DNA from 2 places in the Polaromonas sp. JS666 genome. Region 2 is predicted to be linked to the other one. Evidence: riboswitches for the same ligand, from Rfam matches in the RefSeq annotation. Region 2 holds a riboswitch; the other holds the start of a gene.
The links. A riboswitch is a leader RNA that binds a small molecule or an ion and turns the genes downstream of it on or off. The one in region 2 is predicted to bind glycine.

Region 1: another riboswitch for glycine. It lies ahead of BPRO_RS20945 (D-amino acid dehydrogenase); the one in region 2 lies ahead of gcvT (glycine cleavage system aminomethyltransferase GcvT).

The regions. Positions count from the first base shown of each region.
Region 1 is NC_007948.1:4,405,484-4,416,108, forward strand. It holds gene BPRO_RS20935 (MerR family transcriptional regulator) at 1-248, opposite strand, end outside; gene BPRO_RS20940 (MBL fold metallo-hydrolase) at 377-1,561, shown strand; glycine riboswitch at 1,838-1,938, shown strand; gene BPRO_RS20945 (D-amino acid dehydrogenase) at 2,107-3,366, shown strand; gene BPRO_RS20950 (sensor histidine kinase) at 3,430-4,995, opposite strand; gene BPRO_RS20955 (response regulator) at 5,239-5,886, opposite strand; gene BPRO_RS28090 (PAS domain S-box protein) at 6,051-10,625, opposite strand, start outside.
Region 2 is NC_007948.1:1,927,816-1,938,440, forward strand. It holds gene gcvP (aminomethyl-transferring glycine dehydrogenase) at 1-977, opposite strand, end outside; gene gcvH (glycine cleavage system protein GcvH) at 1,093-1,461, opposite strand; gene gcvT (glycine cleavage system aminomethyltransferase GcvT) at 1,557-2,753, opposite strand; glycine riboswitch at 2,769-2,870, opposite strand; glycine riboswitch at 2,892-3,005, opposite strand; gene BPRO_RS09305 (TRAP transporter large permease) at 3,029-4,306, opposite strand; gene BPRO_RS09310 (TRAP transporter small permease) at 4,398-4,892, opposite strand; gene BPRO_RS09315 (TRAP transporter substrate-binding protein) at 4,990-5,961, opposite strand; gene denD (D-erythronate dehydrogenase) at 6,034-7,059, opposite strand; gene BPRO_RS09325 (acyltransferase family protein) at 7,242-8,222, opposite strand; gene epsA (XrtB/PEP-CTERM-associated transcriptional regulator EpsA) at 8,609-9,421, shown strand; gene BPRO_RS09335 (undecaprenyl-phosphate glucose phosphotransferase) at 9,414-10,625, shown strand, end outside.

The sequences.
Region 1 (10,625 bases), 2.5 Mb from region 2:
GGGGCGGTGTCGCGCGGACTGTCATAGGAATCGATGATTTCCTTGGCCTCCACCAGCGACAGGCCCAGCCGCTTGGCGCGCAAGGTGAGCTTGAGCCGGGTGCGGTCGCGCGCCGTGTAAACGCGGTTGCGCCCGCCCGGCCCCATGCGCTGGGGCTGCAACAGCCCCATGTCTTCGTAAAACCGCATGGCGCGGGTGGTCAGGTCAAACTCTTTGGCAAGATCGCTGATGGTGTAAGTCGTGGCCATGATGATTGAGTGGGTACGAACAGGGGCAGGCAAGGACACGGACAAAGGTGACAGCGCCGGGCGGGCGTCATCACTACAATGGCTCCACGTGACGTTTACGTAAACGTCAAATATAGCGCGAATATTACATGAACCTCCTTGAACAGCGGCTCGATTACCCACTGGCGGATACCCTGCCCGAGGCAGGCGAGGCACTTGAGATTGCACCGGGCGTCAAGTGGATACGCATGGCGCTGCCATTCGCGCTGGACCACATCAACCTGTGGCTGCTGCGCGATGAGCTCGATGACCCGCACAACGCGGGCGTAAAAATCCAGGGCTGGAGCGTGGTGGACTGCTGCATCAGCAGGGAAGAGTCCAAGGCGCAATGGGAAGCGATTTTTGCGACCCAGCTTGAAGGCCTGCCCATCCTGCGCGTCATCGTGACCCACATGCATCCGGACCACATAGGCCTGGCGCACTGGCTTTGCCAGCGCTGGTCAACTCCTGCGGGGCCCGCCGACGAGCCGCCTCTAGGCGGGCCCGGCCCCCTCGGGGGGCAGCAACCCGCGCAGCGGCGGAGCGTGGGGGCGCCATGGACTTGTCGCCTGTGGATGAGCGCCACCGACTACCACAGCGCCCGCATCGGCACCCAGAGCACCACCGGTTTTGGCGGAGACAGTGCCGCGCTCTTTTTCACCGCCCACGGGCTGACCGACCCGGAGTCCGTCGAGAAGATCAGGGGCCGCACCGGCTACTACGCCAGCATGGTGCCCGAGGTGCCGGGCAGCTTTCGCCGCCTGGTCGACGGGCAGATGATCCGCATTGGCGGGCGGGACTGGCGCTGCATCAGTGGTTATGGCCATGCGCCGGAGCACATGGCGCTGTACTGTGATTCGACCCGGGTGCTGATCAGTGGCGACATGGTGCTGCCCCGCATCTCGACCAACGTCAGCGTCTACGACATGGAGCCGGAATCAAACCCGCTTGCGCTGTTCCTGCAGTCCATCGACAAATTCCGGCCCCTGCCGCCCGACACGCTGACCCTGCCCTCGCACGGCAAGCCGTTCCGTGGCCTGCACGAGCGTATCCAGCAGTTGCACGACCACCACCGCGACCGGCTGGCCGAGGTGTTGCAGGCCTGTCAGGCCCGGCCCTGCAGCGCAGCCGACATCCTGCCCGTGATGTTCAGGCGAAAGCTGGACCTGCACCAGACCAGTTTTGCCATGGGCGAATCAGTTGCGCACCTGCATGCACTGTGGTTTGAGGGACGGGTGCACCGGCGGATCGATGCCGCCGGCGTCTTCCGCTTTGAAGCCCCATCGCCGCACTGAAACCATAGGCTAAAACCGCAGGCGCGGGGCCGGGACTACGCGGCAAGGCCTCGAGCGGGCGCCCGGGACTTTGCAACACCGGCGCCGCAGGCTCAGCGTTTTGCGCAGGATTTGACCACCCCCAAGACCGCCTGACACTGTGGCCGCTGCCCGCCAACGCGGCCAGCACGCAGGTGTTTCGATCGGCGCGCACGGCGGTTCGCGGTGCCGAACTGGACGCCCCGGCCAGATTATTGTTATCATCGCAGCGCTGGGGCGGCTCGCATGAGTCGCCCCAGCGTGGTATCGGGAGAGTCTGCCGTCCAGCATTGCCTGGCGGCGGCGCCGAAGGAGCAACCGCCCCGGAAACTCTCAGGCAAATGAACCGGTACCACCCATGCACTCTGAAGAGCTGCCGGGTTTTTTCGTCACCCGGCGCACCGAAGGAGCAAGCGGATTCGCGCGTCACAGCGCCGGTTCGTGAATCTCTCAGGTCCAGCAACAGAGGGGGCGTCCGTCACGCATGATGCGTGCGGGCTCAACCCTTGACGTTCTGGAACCTTTCTATGAAAACGATCGCCGTCATCGGCGGTGGCATCACGGGTGTCACCACGGCCTACGCGCTGGCCAAGCGCGGTTTTGAAGTCACCCTGTTCGAGAAGCATCGCTACGCGGCGATGGAGACCTCGTTCGCCAACGGGGGCCAGCTGTCGGCCTCCAACGCCGAGGTCTGGACCCATTGGTCGACCCTGCTCAAAGGCATCAAGTGGATGCTCAAGAGCGATGCCCCGCTGCTGCTCAACCCCAAGCCCAGCTGGCACAAGCTGTCCTGGTTCGCCGAGTTCATTGCCTCGATGCCGGCCTACCGCCAGAACACGATAGCAACCGCCCGCCTGGCCGTGGCGGCGCGCGAGCATCTGTTCGACTGGGCCGCGCAGGAGGGCATCGATTTCGACCTGAAGCAGCAGGGCATCCTGCACATCTACCGGGACAAGGCCGGGTTCGATCACGCGGCCCGCGTGACCGAACTGCTGGCCCAGGGCGGGCTCGCGCGACGCGCCGTGACACCGTCGGAAATGCGCGCCATCGAGCCGACCCTGGCGGGCAGCTACTATGGCGGCTTCTTCACGGAAAGCGACTCGACCGGCGACATTCACAAGTTCACGACCGGACTGGCCGCCGCCATCGCGCGGCGCGGCGTTCATTGCCTGTACGGGCAGGACGTGCAATCGGTCACCACCAACGGCCGGCAGGTCGATGTCACGGTGGGACAGGCTGACGAGCGACGCACCTCGGTGTTCGACGGGGTGGTCGTCTGCGCCGGCGTCGCCAGCCGTGCGGTGGCCGCGCGACTCGGTGACCGGGTGAACATCTACCCAGTCAAGGGCTATTCGATCACGGTGAACCTGCTCGACGAGTCCAGCCGCGCAGCGGCTCCCATGGTCAGCCTGCTCGACGATGAGACCAAGCTGGTGACAAGCCGCCTGGGTGAGGATCGTTTCCGCGTGGCGGGCACTGCCGAGTTCAACGGTTACAACAAGGACATCCGCGACGACCGCATTCGACCCCTGATCGACTGGGTGGAGCAATGCTTCCCGGGCATGAGCACCCGCAGCGTGGTGCCCTGGGCAGGCCTGCGGCCCATGATGCCGAACATGATGCCCCGTGTCGGCCGCGGTCGGTCTCCCTGCGTGTTTTACAACACGGGCCACGGCCACCTGGGCTGGACGCTGTCAGCCGTGACGGCGGACATGATCGGCAGCCTGGTGCAGCAGGGCCTGCAGGAGCGCAACGTCCCGGGCAGGCTGAGAACCGCGGACGCCTGACAGGCCCGGTGGGCGCCTGCGCTGGCACGGCGTGCCGGGTGGCGTGTGTACGGGCTCAGGCCGTCAGGCGGCCTGCGCAGCATGCGGTAGCGCCAGGTAAAAACTGGCGCCTGCCTGGCCGGTGGTTTCAGCCCAGACATTGCCGCCGTGCCGTGCGGCAACCCGCTTGACGATAGCCAGGCCCAGACCGTTGCCGGGGAATTCAGCAGAAGAGTGCAGGCGCTGAAAAGGCGTGAACAGTTTGCTGCTGTAGGCCGTGTCAAAGCCCGCCCCATTGTCCGACACCAGCAGGACCAGCTCGCCGGGGGTGGCGCCGGGCATCAGCCCGACCTTGATCCAGGCTTCGGCTTTTTTGGAGGTGAATTTCCAGGCGTTTTCCAGCAGGCAGGCCAACGCCGTCGTCAACAACCCCTTGTCACCAACGAGCAGCAGGCTGGCATCCATCTCGATCGCCACGCTGCGGTCCGGGGCGCGTTTGCGCAAATCGTCGACCAGTGCTCGGCAAATAGGTACCAGGTCGAATTTTTCAGGGTTACCGGACAGCTCCGGCAACTGGACCAGGGTTCGCAGGTCATCAACCAGCTTGGCCATCTGGCGCGTGCTGGCCTGAATGCGGCTCACATAATGCAGGCCGGACGCATCGAGCGCAGTCGAGTAGTTCTTTGCCAGCACCTTCGCGAACCCGTTGACGGCATGCAGCGGCCCCTGCAAGTCGTGGGACACCGCGCGGGTGAAGGCGGCCACATCGCGCCTGGTCTTTTCCAGCTCGCTCTGGCACCCGGCCAGTTCCTGTTCCAGCTCCGCATTGGCCCGCCGCAAGGCGCCATCGGCAAGGTGACGCTGTGAGACATCCGCCAGACTGACGAAAACTGCCTGCTGGCCATTCCAGCTGACCGGGCCGCAGGCCAGCTCCACCAGCACCTGCTGCCCATCGGCCTTTTGCTGTTTGCACAGGCGCAGCGCGAGCAGCCCCTCCCCGACGCCTTTGCCCGAAGCGAGGGAGCTGAGCCATCCAGCGCCTTCTCCCTCGGGAAATAGCGCATCCATGCCCAGCGTCAGGAACTTCTTGCGCGCAATGCCATAAAACTCGACGGCCGCTTGGTTGACAGCGAGGATGCGCGTGGAGCTGTCGTCAAAGATCCACATCGGGTTGGGATTCGCCTCAAAAATCAGCTGGTTGTAACGCTCGCTGTCTTCCAGCACATCCAGCAACCTTTGCGTGGATGAGACATCCCTGAGGCTGACGACGTAGCCGGGGGGCTGCCTCGTAAAGGCGTACCGGACCCACTTGTCTTCAAACTTGTCGTGGGCAACAAAGGCGTGCCGCGCGGCAAAGGTCAGGGCCTGGCCCGTGGCGCTCTGATGCTGCTCCGTGATGTCTTCCGGCACGGCCTCCCAGAAATCGAGCCCGGCCAGGGCCGGCTGCGCGCAGTGCAGGAGTTCGAGCGCGCGGGGATTCGCCTCGGTGATTCGGCCGCGTTCATCGAGCAACACCATGCCGTCGCCGGACTGCTCCAGAGGCCCCCAGCCCAGCTCAGCCGGCGCCGATGACCGACTCCCGTTCTGCACGCCCAGGCCGGGCATCTTGTCTGCCAGCTTCACCCCGAACAGGTTGAGGAATCGGCTCATGGGGATTGCACGGGGATTGTTTGGCGGGCTGGCTTGCTTCAGAATCCGGTGCCGCCCGCTAGTACGGCAGCCCGGAAGTAACGCAACCCAATGACAGTGATGGATTATTCATGCCCGGGACCGACGCCAAACCGCAGCGAAGGCTGCAGGCCTTCGCAAGGGTCGCAGCGCCGCCATGGATGCGTTGACAAACAAAACAGCGCGCGTTCATGTTTTGATATTTTCGGGTTGCAGTCACAGTCGTTAGTGGTGCCACTTGCGGTTGGCCGTCACCAGTGCCGTGACATACCCGTGCAGCCAGTCGAAATTCACCGGTTTCTGCAACCGGTGGGCATCCGGCGGAAGACCGCCCCGCTCTTCGATGGCCTCCGGCGGCAAGCCACTGATCACAATAATCTGCATGTCCGCCAACTGCTGATTGCGCTTGAGGGCCTTGAGCATTTCGATGCCATCAACGCCAGGCATGGACAGGTCGGTGATCAGCAAATCCGGACGCATGCTGGCAATGTCCATCAAGGCCTCCAGCGCCGAAGGCATCCAGGTGCAATCGACCGGCAGGTCCCAGTCCTCAAACTGGAGCTGGTACAGCTCCCGGGTGGCCTCGTCGTCCTCGACCAGCAGCACGCGCAAACGGTGTTTCGGATCGGTGTCGACTACCTTGGCGACTTGCGGATTGTTCTTGGCCAGGTAGGCATTGATGGACTGCAGGGCAATCCGGCGGTGGCCGCCCAGGGTCTTCCAGGCGTCAATTTCCCCTTTTTCCACCAGCGACTGCACGGTGGCGACCGACAGACCGAGCAGCTTGGCCGCATAGCTCGTGCCACAGTAATCTTCACTGGAGAAGTCCGTCGCCGTGATGGCATCTTCGAAGGATTTGGGTTCACGCGGCATGGCGGCCCGTAACAGAGGTAAATCTTGTCATTTTCAGCATTTTAATTACTTCAGCAATCGAAAACACATAGAAAAACCGGGGTCAAGGCAAATATAAGGCTGGCACGATGTGCGGTGCCCGGCGGGGAGGAGCGGGGCTGGGCGGGCGGGTGGGTCAAATCTGTTCAGACCGCAATAGCGGTCCTGGGCAGGGTAAAGAAAAAAGCAGCCCCGCAACCGGGCTCGGATTGCGCCCACAGCCGCCCGCCGTGCCTGCCGATCACGCGGCTGGCCGAGGCCAGCCCGATGCCGGTGCCGGCAAACTCCGAGGCCGCATGCAAGCGCTGAAACGGGTTGAACAATTTGTCGGCATACGCCATGTCGAAGCCGGCGCCGTTATCCCGGACCACGAAGACCGGCTGCCCTGCTGCGTCGGGTTGCTGGGTGACGCTGATGCTCGCCCCGACTTTGCGCGAGGTGAACTTCCAGGCATTGCTCAGCAGGTTTTCCATCACCACACCCACAAGCCGCGAGTCGCCATGCGCCTGCAGACCGCTTTCAACATGAACCACGACCCGGCGTTCGGGGTCGCGCGCCTGCCACTCACCCAGAATCCGGCGGGACAGCGCCGACAGGTCCACCAGCTCAGCCCGTAACTGCGCGCGTGATACCTGTGCCAGCGAGAGCAAATCTTCAATCAGTTGCCCCATCTGCGCCACACCCGTCTGGATGCGCGCCAGGTAGTGCCGGCTCTTCTCGTTGACATGGCCGGGGAGCTGCTTGGACAGCAGGCGGCTGAACCCGTCAATGGTGTTAAGCGGCGAGCGCAGGTCGTGGGAGACAGAATACGAGAAGGCCTCAAGCTCCTGGTTTGACAGGCGCAAGGCGGCCTCGATGGTCTTGATCTCGGTGATGTCCGCATCAATGCCCACCCAGTAGGCCAGTTCGCCCCGCTCGTCAAGCACCGGGGTGGCCCGGGAAGACATGGTGTGGTAGCTGCCGTCCCTGGCGCGCAGGCGGCGGATGTTCTCATACTGCGACCGGCTGGCACTGGCCAGCTGCCAGCTCGCCTGGACTTCGGGCAGGTCTTCCGGATGGATAGCCGTAAGCCAGCGCGAGCCCGCCCAGTCGCTAAACCGGCCACCCACCAGGTCAAACCAGGCCTGGTTGTAATAGGTTGGAGCGCCGCTGGGGTCGGCGGTCCAGATCACCTGGGGCGCCCGCTCGGCCAGGGCACGGAACAGGGCCTCCTGTCGGGTCAGCGCAGCGGTGCGCTCCGCGACTTTTTGTTCCAGCCCCGCATTGAGCCGACCCACTTCTTCCAGCAGCTGGACATTTTCTATGGCGATGGAAGCGAGCTGCGCCAACTCCATTGCCACATATTCATCCTGCTGGGTGAACTCGCCCTCGTATTTGTCCGAGAGCTGTAGCAAGCCCATGTTTTTTCCGCTCCGGGCCACCAAGGGTACCGCGAGCCAGCCGCGCATCGCGGGGTGCTTGCCGGCATGGCTGCCAAAGCCGCGCCAGCGCGGGTGCGCCTCCAGCTCGGCCTGGGTCAGCCGCATGGACCGGTTGGCCTCGCAGACCACGGCGTAAATGCCGGTGCCGTCCGGCGGCTCCATCAGGTCACGGTATGCCGCATATTTCTCGGACAAGGACAGCGCATGGACAGCCTGCGCCCAGTCGCTGTTGATGGTCAGGCTCACCGCCGCCTGATGGGTACCAATCACCCCCCGGACCTGCTCCGCAACTTCCTGCATCGTGCCATCCAGCGTCTGGTGCCAGGTGATGGCCGAGGCGGCGTCGGCGGCGCGCTGCAGGGTGAACAGGTATTCCTGGGCATCCTTTTCGGCTTTCACCTGCGCGCTCACGTCGAACGCAACCACCAGCCGCGCCGGTCTGCCTTCGTACTGGATCTTGCGGGAAACCGTCTCGACATCGAGGTCGGCGCCGTCCCTAGATCGGTGCACGCGGCGGTTGACGGGCTTGTGGGCGCCGCTGGCGATTTCGGCCTTCAAGCGCTGGGCTTCAATATCCGAACGGATATCAAAAATCGTCATGCTCAGGAGTTCTTCCCGCGTGTAGCCGTAGCGCTCGGTGCACGCCCCATTGACCGCCAAAAAGGCATGCGTCTGGTCGTCGACAATCCACATCGGCACCGGTGCCCCCTCAAACAGCGCGGCGTAACGCTGCTCGCTCTCGACGAGCGCCTGCTGGGCCAGCTTGCGCTGTGTGATGTCCCGCTCGACCGCCACCCAGTGCGTGAAGCCCCCCTGGGAGTCCGCAACGGGAACGATGTCGAGGTCGAGCCAGAACGGCTCGCCACTCTTGGTGTAATTGACCAGCTCGGCCTGGACCGGCTGCCACGCCCTGAGTGCTGCACCGATGCGATCGAGTTCGGCCCGCTGGGTCTGGGGGCCCTGCAAAATGCGCGGCGTCTTGCCCAGCACTTCCTCGCGGCTGTAACCGGTGCGGCGCACGAAGGCGTCGTTGACAAAGACAATGCGGGGCCCGGGCTCGCCCAAGGGCACGGCCTCGGTGATCACCACCATGTCGTTGAGGCGTGAAATGCTGGACTCCAGCAGGCGCAGGTGCTCACGCGACTCATGTTGCGCAGTGATGTCCTGCAAGGCGCCGGCGAGCCGCACCACCTTGCCATCCTGCATGAAGGCCTGGCCCTGCGTCCTCACCCAGATGCGCCGGCCGGTCTGCGTGATCATGGGCAACTCCAGGTCCCAAGGGGTGCCGTGCCCGGTTGCCGCATTGACGGCTGCGATGAAAGTTTTCCGTGCCTCCGGTGGATAGGAGTTGATGGCGTCTTCAGCCCCCCAAGGCGCACCCGGCTCCAGCTCGTGAATCCGGAGAACCTGCTCCGAACTGCTCAATCGCATGCCGTCAAGCACCAGCTCCCAACCGCCCACCATGGCCATCTCGCCGGTGCGGCGCAACAGGTCGGTGGTATGAACCAGCGCCAGTTCCGACTGCTTGCGCGCCGTGATGTCCTGGATCACGCCGGTGCGGTAAATCGCCTGCCCGGTCTCGTCGAAATGCGGCTTGCACAGCTGGTGCATCCAGCGGACATCCCCGGCCGGCGTGATGACGCGGAACTCCACACCGTACTCTGCGCGCTCACCAACGGAGCGCTCGTAGCCCTGAACGTAGCGCGCCCTGTCTTCCGGATGCATCATGCTCATGGCCATATCACTGCAGAGCTCGACGGTGCCGGGCGCCAGCCCATACAGCGCGTAAACCTCTTCCGACCACCAAAGCTGCCCGGTTCGGAAATCAGACTCCCAGTTGCCGATACGGCCCATCCGCTGCGCTTCCAGCAGTTTGCGCTGGGTCTCGCGCAGCTCGGCATAGCTTTTTGCACGCTCCAGCTGCAACTGCTCCAGCTGCGTAATGTCGGCAAACACCATCAACGCGCCCACCAGACCGTCACGGCCGTGCATCGGCCGGTAGCTGCAGCTGATCAGGCGCCCCGCAGGCACGGCGGCATTGCGCACCAGAATGTGCTGCGGTCCACCGCTTTGCCCCTGAAGAGCCTTGTAGAGCGGCAATTGGTCAAACGCGTACAAGGTGTCAGCGCCAGGCAGATACAGCCCGAGGTGCTGCGGCCATTCGGCGGACAACACCGTCGGGGCCTGCGCCAGGACAAACAGCCGGGAGGCCGCTTCATTGACCAGCAGCGGGCGGCCAAAGGCATCCACGGCGATCAGGCCTTCCTGCATGCTGTTGACCGTCAGGTCCAGTGTGGCACGTGACTGCTGGCTGCGCGCCAGCTCGGCCTCCAGGTCCTGCTCGCGCTGCTGGAGCGACTCGGCCATGGCGTTGAAACCGTCGGCAATTTTGGTGAACTCACCCGCGTCATGAACCGAATGCATCGGGATGCGTACATCCAGCTGGCCTTTCTGGAGCAAGCGGGTCGCGTCAAGAATTTCCCGGGTAGGCTTCACGATGGTGCGCCCGCCCATCATCCAGGCAATCCAGGCGCCGAGAAATGCCACCAGCGCGAGCACGGCCAACTCAAGCCCCAGCTGACGCTGGCCAGGCCCCACCACGAGGTCACGGTTGATGCTGATTGCGACAAAAAAGGCCGAGTCTGCCGAGGCACCGCTGGGCATGAATGCCCAGAGCCGCAGCTCACCCGAGGCATCCTTCCCCTCGCGCACCCCGGTGCTCTTGGCCTGCACGGCCTCGCGGAGCACCACACTGGCAACCTTTTGTCCGACCTTGATGGGAAGCGCGGGCTTGCTCGCCAGCAGCACACCGTTGCGGTCATGGATGCCCACCGCGGCACCAGGTGGCAGCTGAATGGCGGCAACCGACTTGGCCATCTCGGTCAAATCGACCGCGACATAGACAACCCGCAAGACCTGCCCGTCCGCGCCGAGCACCGGTAATGCAAACGTGATACTGGGTTTTCCCGACAGTCGCCCCAGGATGTAGTCGCCGGCGACAAAACTGCGGCGGGTTACTGCGGCGCGAAAGTAGTCGCGATCCCCCAGATAGGCCGGCTGACTGCTGTCGACTCCGTGGCAACGCGCGTAACCGTCAACGCCAACGATGCCCAGGTTGGCGTAGATGGAAAAGTTTTCCCGCAAGGTTTTGAAATACCGCTGGCAGTCCAGGGACTTTTCGCTGGTCAGGCCGGGGACGTTGGCGATCGAAATCAGCAGCTGGTGGGCTGAGTCGACCATCCGCTCCTGGTTGGCGGCCACCAGCGAAGCTGCAAACTGCAGGTTGGCGGTGGCCCGGTT
Region 2 (10,625 bases):
TGCAGCGCCAGGCGGTAGGTCGGATTGCCGTGGACGTCGACACTCACGCCCACCAGGCGGCCGGGCAGGGAGCGCTTGAACTCGTCGCGGCAGGCGAGGTAGGCCGCGTGCGGGCCACCGTTGCCCATGGGCATGCCAAAGCGCTGGGTGTTGCCCAGCACGATGTCGGCGTCCCATTCGCCGGGCGGCGTGAGCAGGGTCAGTGCCAGCAGGTCGGCGGCCACGCACAGGGCCGCGCCGTCTACATGCGCCTGGCCGGCCAGCGGGCGCAGGTCGTGGATGCTGCCGGTGGTGGCCGGGTACTGGGCCAGCACGCCAAAGTAATTGCCTTCGGCCATGAGCTGCGGCAGGGTAGTCACTGCGGTGCTGACCTTGACTTCAATGCCCAGCGGCCTGGCGCGGGTCTGGATGACTTCAATCGTTTGCGGATGACAGTCGCCGGCGACGATGAACACATTGCTTTTGCTTTTCACGCTGCGCCTGGCCAGCGTCATGGCCTCGGCGGCGGCGGTGGCCTCATCGAGCATGGAGGCATTGGCAATCGGCATGCCGGTCAGGTCGCAGACCATGGTCTGGAAGTTGATCAGCGCCTCCATGCGGCCCTGCGAAATCTCGGCCTGGTAGGGCGTGTAAGCGGTGTACCAGGCGGGATTTTCAAGGATGTTGCGCAGGATCACGCCCGGCGTGTAGGTGCCGTAGTAGCCCTGGCCGATGAAGTTCTTGAACACCTGGTTTTTGGCTGCGATCGCCTTGAGCTGCTTGAGGGCTGCCGCTTCAGTCACTGGCGCCGGAATGGCCATGGTGCTGGTGCGCGCGATCGAACGCGGAACAATCCCGTCAATCAGGTCGCGGCGCGAGGCGGAGCCCACCACACTGAGCATGTGCACTTCATCGGCCTCATCAATGCCGATGTGGCGCGGGATGAATTCAGAGGGGTTTTCAAGCTCGCCCAGCGGCTTGGCGGATGGCATCAACATGTGTTTATTCCGATAAAAGACAGACAGACGGACGTGCGCCGCGCAGGGCCGACCCAAGCAAGCACAGCCCCCTCGGGGGGCAGCGCAGCACACGAAGTGGCAAGCGTGGGGGCCATTAACCTGCGGAAAACTGGGTGTAGCTGGTTTCGTCCATCAGGGCGTCCAGCTGCGAGGCGTCAGACAGCCTGATCTTGAAGAACCAGCCGGCGCCCAGCGGGTCGCTGTTGGCCAGCGATGGGTCGTTGCGCAGGGCTTCGTTGACTTCAACGACCTCGCCGCTCACGGGCATGTAGACGTCTGCGGCGGCCTTGACTGATTCCACCACGCCGGCGGCTTCCTTCTGCGCCAGGGTGGCGCCGACGGCAGGCAGGTCGACAAACACGACATCGCCCAGCGCGTCCTGCGCATGAACCGTGATGCCCACGGTGGCGGTGTCGCCGTCAATCTTGAGCCATTCGTGGTCTTCGGTGTATTTGACAGTCATGAGGTTCTCCAGAAGTTCAGTGAAAAGGATTCAGCAAGTTAACGTAAAAGTAACGTGAATAACTTGAAAGGCGGCAGTGAAAGTCGGTAGGTTGCTCAGCCGCGGTAGTAGTGGTTGGGCACAAACGGCATGGCGGCTACTTCCATGGGAACGGGCTTGCCGCGCACCAGGGCATGGATTCGCGTGCCGATGGCGGCAAACTCGGGACTGACATAGCCCATGGCCACCGGCTGGTTGATGGTGGGGCCGAGCAGGCCGCTGGTCACCTGGCCAATGGGTGCGCCCGCCGTGCTTTGCAGTTCGGTGTGGTCGCGCACAGGCACGCGTTCCAGCGCGACCAGTCCCACGCGTTTGCGGGTCAGTGTCGCGGCCGGGTCGGCCAGTTGCGCCAGAATTTTTTCCGCGCCGGGAAATCCGCCGGCCCGCGCGCCGCCAGTGCGCCGGACCTTCTGGATGGCCCAGTTGAGCGCCGCTTCCACCGGCGTGGTGCTGGTGTCGATGTCGTTGCCATACAGGCACAGGCCGGCTTCGAGCCGCAGCGAGTTGCGTGCGCCCAGGCCAACGGGTTTGACTTCGGACTGGGCCAGCAGGGCCCTGGCCAGGGTGTCCGCCTGCGATTCGTGCACCGAGATCTCGAAGCCGTCTTCGCCGGTGTAGCCGCTGCGGGTGATGAAGCAGTCGCAGCCCGCCACCGTGAAACGGCCGCCGGTCATGAACACCAGCTTGTCAACACCGGGTGCCAGGCGCTGCAAGGCCGTCACTGCCTGCGGCCCCTGCAGGGCCATCAACGCCATCTCGGGCATGGGGATGACTTCGCACCGGCTGCCGATTTTTTGCTGGATGTGCGCGATATCGCCGACCTTGCAGGCGCCGTTCACGATGAGGAACAGGTCGCCGCCGTTGGCGCTGTCGTGCATGTTGCGGTTGAAAAACATCAGGTCGTCGATGATGCCGCCGTCGTCATTGAGCAGCAGGCCATAGCGCTGCTTGCCCGCCGGCAGGTCGATCACATCGACAGGCAGCAGGGTTTCCAGTGCCGCCGCTGAATCAGGACCCACCAGGCGCAGCTGGCCCATGTGGGATACGTCAAAAAGGCCTGCCGCCTGACGTGTGTGGTGGTGCTCGGCCATCAGGCCGGCAGGGTACTGCACCGGCATGGAATAACCCGCGAACGGCACCATGCGCGCGCCGAGTTCCACGTGCAGATCATGCAGCGGTGTTTTGAGAAGATCTTCGGGGGTAGCAGAAGAGGCGTTGGACAAGGCGGTCTCCGGGGGCAAACATGAATCCATGACCGATGGTCATGCGCTGCCCCTGCTGTCCACTTTACCTGAGAGATTCACCTGGCGATGCAGGCTTGCTCCTTCGGTGGGCCGCCTCGAAAGCGGTCTCTCTCCAGTAGGGAACGTTTTCCGGCGCCAGGCGCCGGAAAACGGTTGCCAGTCCTTTTGCCTGAGCGTTCAGTACACCACGAGGGGTGCCCTCATGGTGTTCGTGCGCCTTCGGCGGTTTTCGCGATGAAAACTCTCTCCTGACCTCTCAAGTGTAGCCCAAGGTGCGGGCCTTCCTACTTGGAGTACACCAGATCGCGCAGCGTGAGCGACAGCGCCGGGAAATAGGTGATCACCATCAGGCAGGCCAGGATGACCAGCACGAAAGGAAGCAGGTGCACGACGATGCGGTCCAGTGAAATACGCGCCACCGTACAGGCCGCAAACAGATTGACGCCGAAGGGTGGCGTGATCATGCCCAGCGCCAGGTTGACCACCATGACCATGCCGAAATGCACCGGATCTATGCCGAAATGCATGGCCACGGGCGCCAGGATGGGCGCCAGCACAATGATGGCTGCGCTGGTTTCGATGAACATGCCAATGATGAACAGCGCGGTGTTGACGCCCAGCAGGAACAGCGCCGGCGATTGCAGAACGGCTTCCAGCCAGCGGCCAATCGCATCCGGTACGCCCGCCCGGGTGATCAGAAACGCAAAAAGTCCTGCGTTGGCGATGATGAACATGATCACCGCGCTGGAAAGGACGGATTTACGCAAGACAAGTATGAGAGCCGGCAGATTGATTTCGCGATAAATCACCATGCCCACAATCAGGGCATAAAAAACCGCTACCGCCGCGGCTTCGGTGGGCGTGAAGATGCCGCCGTAAATGCCGCCAAGAATGATGACGGGCATCAGCAGTGCCCAGCCGGCCTGCCAGGTGGCCTTGCCAAAACTGAGCCGGCCATCGCCGTCATTTTTCCCCCAGCCCTTGATCTTGCAATACACATAGACAAAGGCCATCAGCGCGAGGCTGATAAAGATGCCGGGGCCGACGCCGGCGATGAACAGTTCGCCGATGGATACCTCGGCGCTGACGCCATACAGAATCATCGGAATCGACGGCGGAATGATCACGCCCAATTCGGCGCTGGTGGCCTGCAGGGCAGCCGCATAACTGGTCGGATAGCCGTGCTTGATCAGGGCGGGAATCAGGATGGCACCGACGGCAAATGTGGTGGCAACCGATGAACCCGACACGGCGGCAAAAATCATGCAGGTCAACACGCAGGTCATCGGCAGGCCGCCCTGAACGCCGCCGACAATGCTCTTCGCAAACTCGACGAGTCGGCGTGAAATGCCGCCTGTTTCCATCAAATTTCCGGCCAGGATGAAAAACGGGATCGCTGCGAGCGGAAACTTGTTGATCGCATTGAACATCTCCTTCACCGAGATCAGCATGTTGGAGTTCGAAACCTGGATGCCGAGCACGGACGCCAGGCCGATAGACACGGCAACGGAGATCGTCAGTGCAAAACACACGACCATGGTTGTCAGCATCGCGGCGGTCATTGTGCAGTCTCCTGAAAAAAGTTGGGGCAAGAAGCCGGCATTGGCCGGCTCGCGCGGGGCTTTGCCGCGACGCCTGTAGAAAATTTATGGATCATGTTGCCGTTTCCAGTTCGTGGTGCTGCGGATCCAGCATGTTGCCGATAATGCCGATCACGCAAAACAGTCCTCCGATTGGCATGGCTACATAGCCCCAGAACATCGAGATGGATTCGAGTCCGGCCATGGACTGTACGCGGCCGCGCATTGCATAGTCCCAGCCCCACCAGATGATGATGGCGATCAGCGTGAGTGCCGCCAGGCCGACCACCCAGTCCAGGATCCGCTTGACGCGGGGAGGGCTCCAACGGTAAAGCACGTCCACGCTGACCATGGCGCCTTGCCGGAAAGCCGCTGGAATGCCTAGAAATACCATCCAGATCAGACTCAGGCGTATCAGGATCTCGCTCCACTCGGCCGGCTGTTCCAGCACAAAGCGCGTGATGATCTGAAACATGCCGAGCGTTGAGGCGATCACCAGCATGCCGCAGGCTCCCGCCATGGAAATGCTGGTACACCAGCGCTCGAACTTGAGAAATGCTTGCTTCATGGCAACTCGCTCCGCTCACAAATGAAACGCCCGCCAGTCCAGTGACTGCGGGCGTAGAGGGCTAAAAAAATGAAAATGCAATGCGCAATTGGACCGCTTACTTGTAATTGCGGATCTTCTCGATGTTGGCCTTGCCGAACTGCTTTTCGAATTCGGCGTTGACCGGTGCCAGGGCAGTGACAAATTTCGATTTGTCAATATTGTCAATCACCGTCATGCCCTTGGCGCGCAGGTCGGCGACCCCTTTGGCGTCGTCCTCATCGACCCGTGCGCGGTTGGCCTTGGTGCCTTCCTTGGCGGCGTCAAGAAACGCCTGCTTGTCGGCCGCGCTGAGCTTGTCGAAGACTGCCTTGTTCATCACCCAGATGCAGGGCGAGTAGACGTGGCCCGTCAGCGACAGGTGCTTTTGCACCTGGTCAAACTTGGACGCAATGATGACCGACAGCGGGTTTTCCTGGCCATCGACCGTGCCCTGCTGGAGGGCGGTGAACACTTCGGGGAATGCCATCGGCGTGGTAATGATGCCAAAACCCTTGTAAGCGGCAATATGCACCGGGTTTTCCATGGTCCGCATTTTCAGACCTTTCAGATCCTCGGGGCCCTTCACGTCACGCTTGCTGTTGGTCATGTGGCGAAAGCCGTTTTCGCCCCAGGCCAGCGCCTTGAAACCCTTGGCGTCAAATTTGCCCAGCAGGTCCTGGCCGATGGGGCCGTCGAGTACGGCGCGTGCGTGGGCCTTGTCGCGAAACAGGAAGGGCACGTCGAGAATCTTGGTCTCCGGTACAAAGTTGGGGACGGGGCCGGTGGAGGAGAAGGCGAGTTCCTGGGTGCCCAGTTGGACTGCTTCGATGGATTCGCGTTCGCCGCCCAGTGCACCGCTATAGAAAGTCTGAACCTTGTAGCGGCCGCCGGTGCGCTTTTCCACCTCTTTGGCAAAGGTGTCAATAGCGACACCCTGGTGGGAATTCTGCGACGTCGAAATACTGATTTTCATCGTGGTCTGTGCAGCGGCGCTGGCGACAATACCGAGGGCCATGGTCATGCCGATGATGAGTTTGTTGAGTTTCATGGGGTCTCCGAAGGGGTGGGTGGTCGTTCTGACGGGCTTCCGGCCCGTCAAAAGTTGTCATACAACTCTGGATTATGTCCGTTCGGCCAGAGTCGCCACACTGGGGTTTTCGAGCACATAGTTACGAATAATGGTTTCAAAGTCGGGGTCGGGCAGCAATCCGAGCTCGCGGGCGCGTACGGCATTGATGTGGGCGGGCCAGCTGGTGACGATTTTTGCAACCGCAGCGTCCGGCGTCCAGTCGATCAGTGCCGCAACCTGCTTGCCTGCCACGCGTTCCAGCGCGGCGGCCATCTCGCCAGCCGTCGTTTTGAGCGCCGGCAGGTTGATGGCGGTGCGGGCGCCCCATTCGGCATCGCTCGCTTGCGCCGCCCGTATCAACCCATCAATCGTGCGGCCTGGCGACGACAGGGCCACGGCCGTTTCCGGCGGGACCGGACAGGCCACCCGCACGCCAGCCAGCGGCTCGCGGATCATGCCGCTCAGAAAGCTGGACGCCGCAGCATTGGGCCTGCCGGGCCGCACGCTGACGGTCATCAGGCGCACATTGCGGCCCCGGATGAAGCCCTTGCGCGCGTAGTCGGCTACCAGCTGCTCGCCGATGAATTTCTGGATGCCATAGCTGTTTTGCGGCGTGGGCAGCGTCGTGTCGTCAATCACCGCGGGCAGGGGGTGCTCTGGCGAATTGCCGAAGACGGCGAGTGAGCTGGCAAATACGACGGTGGGGGATGTTTTCAGCGCGCGGCAGGTCTGGAGCAGGGCCCGCGTGGCGTCCAGATTGCTGCGCATGCCGAGGTCGAAATCAGCCTCGCACTCGCCGCTGACGGCCGCGGCCAGATGAAAAACGATAGCGTCTTCCGCCCGTACGACAGGAGTTGCGGCCGGGTCTCCTTCCAGGAGCTGGTTCAGGTCGCCCACCACCTGGCGTATTCGCCTGTCTGCCGCCAGATCCGCGGGCGGTGCCGCACGGTCCACCAGTGTGATGGTCTGAATGGTTTTCGGTGTGGCGCCTGCCAGTGCAAGCTGGCCTCGCTTGAGAAGCTCGCGGGCGAGTCGGGCGCCCAGGAATCCGGCGCCGCCTGTGATGACGATGTTCATGGATGTTGTCTCTGTTGATGTGTCTGTGATGCCTGTGATCGCCCGCGCCCGCCAGCCGGACACATGGGCGTGCCCTGCGGAGCGGTACATGGCGGCACTGCAGTTTAGCGCGCGGGGGAGAGTGCGCAACAACCGGTTGGCGAGTGGCGCAGCGGCAGGTCACGGGGCCGCGGCGGCAGGTTTCAGGCGGCTGTCGCTTTTATCTTTGCATGGCTTCCCAGCAACCACAGATTGAGGCCCTGGTACCGGCCGATGACCAGCGCGGCAACGATGGGGCCGCCCACACCGAAGGCCAGGCCGAGCATCAACAGCACATAGGTATCCGTGATCCCGAGCTTCTGAAAGATGATCCGGCTTGCAGCCGTGAAAAAAACATGGAGCAGATAAATTGCAAATGAAAACGAGCCGATGTAGGCAAGGTTTTCGGAGCGCCAGCCACTCCTGAGCAACAGAAAGACGCCCGAAATGCCGAGTGCCAGTGCGGGCAGGGAGCCTCCTTGCCCGGAAATCTGGGGAAATGACATGACAACCGTTGCGGCGCCGATGAAGACCGCAGCGGCCAGAAGGCGCGCGGCGGATGTCCCGATCTCAAATCTTTTGCAGGCCAGCCCTCCCAGGAAAAATGGCAACAGGTAGACCGCACCGCGAGCCGCAAAATAGTTGGGCGGATGAAGGTAGGTAAACATCATCGCGCTGACGATCCAGACTGCTGTGAAGCCGGCTCCAGTGGCAAGTGCGCCCAGGTGCTCCAGCAAGAGAACCATTAAAAAGACAATGAAAAGCGCTTCCAGGAACCAGAAATGTCCCACGGGTTCTATATGCAGCAGCCACCAGTGGTCAACAGTCGCATTGGTACCTGGCGTGACCGCCTGGATAACCGCAAAAAGGGTTCCCACCGTGATCAGAGGCAGCAGAAGCCGCCGCACCTTGCCTTTGATAAAACCCAGCGGATTGCCCTGGTAGGGACGAAAGCCGTAGACGTATCCCGAGATAAAGGAAAAGAGCGGCATCCGGACATAGGCCAGCGCTTCATTGACCACCTGCAGCCAGTGCCCCTCCGGAATTCTCAACCCGACCGATGGTGTGTCGCCCACGACATGGAAAAGCACGAGCAGCACGCATGCGATGCCTCGCAAGGTATCCACCTCAATGCTGCGTTTCATTTTTTTGCTGCTCATCGGCCCTTGCGTTTCTCTCAAAATCAATGGACGTAGCGTAATCCGAAGAGGCATCGATGCGGCTGATATTTGCAAAATGCTACAGACAAACTGTTGCAAGTCGTAGGAAGACCACCCTTGCCGGCAGGTGAGCCGGTGAGGTCAAGCGCATGGCCGGCCGCGTTCGGGGGAACAGTGAAGACGCAGCAGGGCGTTATCCGACGTGGCCCGCGGTAATGGCCTACAGGCCACCGTTTTTCTCTCCTACATGGACTGTCTGCCATCCTTCTATTGTTCAGGCAGGAGCATCCCCCATCATGAGTTTAGTTTTTATTGCGGCCACTTCAATGTTGGTCAACGAATGAAAAAAATGAATCGGGAAATGGTGAAAAATGAAGTCTCCTATATCGCCCACAGGCGAAAATTCTGCGGCCGAGGGCTATTTGAAGTTGATCAGTCAGGCCGTAGCGACCGGATGGCGGCATATTGACTTGTTGAACTGGTTGCAGGGCGACGTCCAGCATTACCTGCCTCATGACATCCTGCTCGCCGGATGGGGGGATTTTCGGGAGGGTTCGATACACCACGATGTCCTGTCCAGCCGGCCTGGCGTGCGCTCTTATGCGGCGGGCACGGAGGTGCTTCCGTTCCTGTTGGGGAAATTCCACGACAGTTGGGTCGCGGCGCAGAGAAAACCCTGCCGTCTGGATTTCGGTGAATTTGCGTACCTGCTGGGCAATGCCAGCCTGCCTGGTTCCTTTTCCAGCGTGCTGCGCACGATGCGCTCTGTGTTGATACATGGGATCTGCGATGAAAGAGGCCGCCATGAGTGCCTCTATGTGCTGTTAAGGGCAGGCGAAATTCCCGCTGAGCCCGCCACGACGGCCATGGGCGTGCTGATGCCCCACATCGACACCGCATTGCGGCAGGTCACGCACTTGCCGCAACAACACCAACATCAACCGCATCGTCAGTCATCGCCGCCTACGCGGAGTGCCCCGGAGGACTCCTGTGGCTTGAGTGAGCGGGAGACCCAGATCATGGCCTGGGTGGCCATGGGCAAGACCAATTCAGAGATCGGAACCATTCTGAATATCAGTGGGTTCACTGTCAAAAACCACATGCAGCGCATCTTTCAGAAATTGAATGTTTTCAATCGGACGCAGGCAGTTTCCAAGGTAACCAGGGTGGCTCTCAATGGCTGAATTCAACCCGGTCAATTCGGCATCGGCATCAGCCTGGCTGGACCGCCGTGAGCCCCGATCCATGGGGTTGGGCAGAAGCCATCTTTTCATCGCCATCGAAGCCGCGCTGGAGCCTCTGGTCCTGGTATTTTCGCTGTGGGCGTTGGCGTTTTACTTTGAAGACCAGGTCAGCCCGGCCTACCTGATCCTGTCGGTCATCGTGTTCTCGCTGTCTTTCCCGGGCACTTCCCAGCTTCGCCTGCCGGTGGGCAAAGCCGTGCTCAATATCGCCATTCACTGGCTCTGGATCGCCGGGCTGTTGTTGCTGGCTGGTGTGGCCACGGAATACCTTTACAGCTTGTCCGTGCCCGTGGTGGGCAACTGGTTATGGATTGCGCCGGTGGCCCAGATCGCTGCACACCTCGGGCTTAGAGCTGCCGCACCCCAACTGCTGAAGTTGCAGGGCCCGCCCCGAAGCGCGGTCATTGTGGGCATGAACGAGCAGGGCGTGTCCCTGGCCCGGCATATCGCCGGGTCGGCCTACTCGGGTATCGAGGTGCTGGGATTTTTTGATGATCGCAGCGAAGAGCGCAGGGGCGCACAGGATGAGCAGGGGCCGATCGGCAAAATCGATGACTTGCCGGCGTATGTCAAGCAGCACCGGGTCCAGTTTATTTACCTCTCCTTGCCGATGGCTTCGCGGCCACGCATTTTGCAGGTTCTTGACGGATTGAAGGACACCACCGCCTCCATCTATTTTGTGCCCGACATGTTTGTGACGGACCTGATTCAGGGCCGAAGCGATTCGGTATGCGGTGTCACGGTGATATCCGTTTGCGATACGCCGTTTCGTGGTGTCAATGGCGCATTGAAGCGAGTCAGCGACATTGTGTTGTCATTGCTCATACTGCTCCTGATGTCTCCCCTCATGCTGGTGATTGCGCTGGCGGTGAAACTGGACTCGCCGGGGCCGGTGATCTTCAAGCAGCGGCGCTACGGACTGGATGGCGAGCAGATCCTGGTCTATAAATTCCGATCCATGGCCGTGACCGAAGACGGCAACACGATTCAGCAAGCGCAGAAAAATGACATGCGGGTCACCCGGCTGGGCGCCTTCCTGCGCAGAACCTCGCTCGATGAGCTGCCGCAATTCATCAACGTCCTGCAGGGGCGCATGAGTATTGTCGGGCCCCGTCCCCATGCGGTTGCGCACAACGAAATGTAC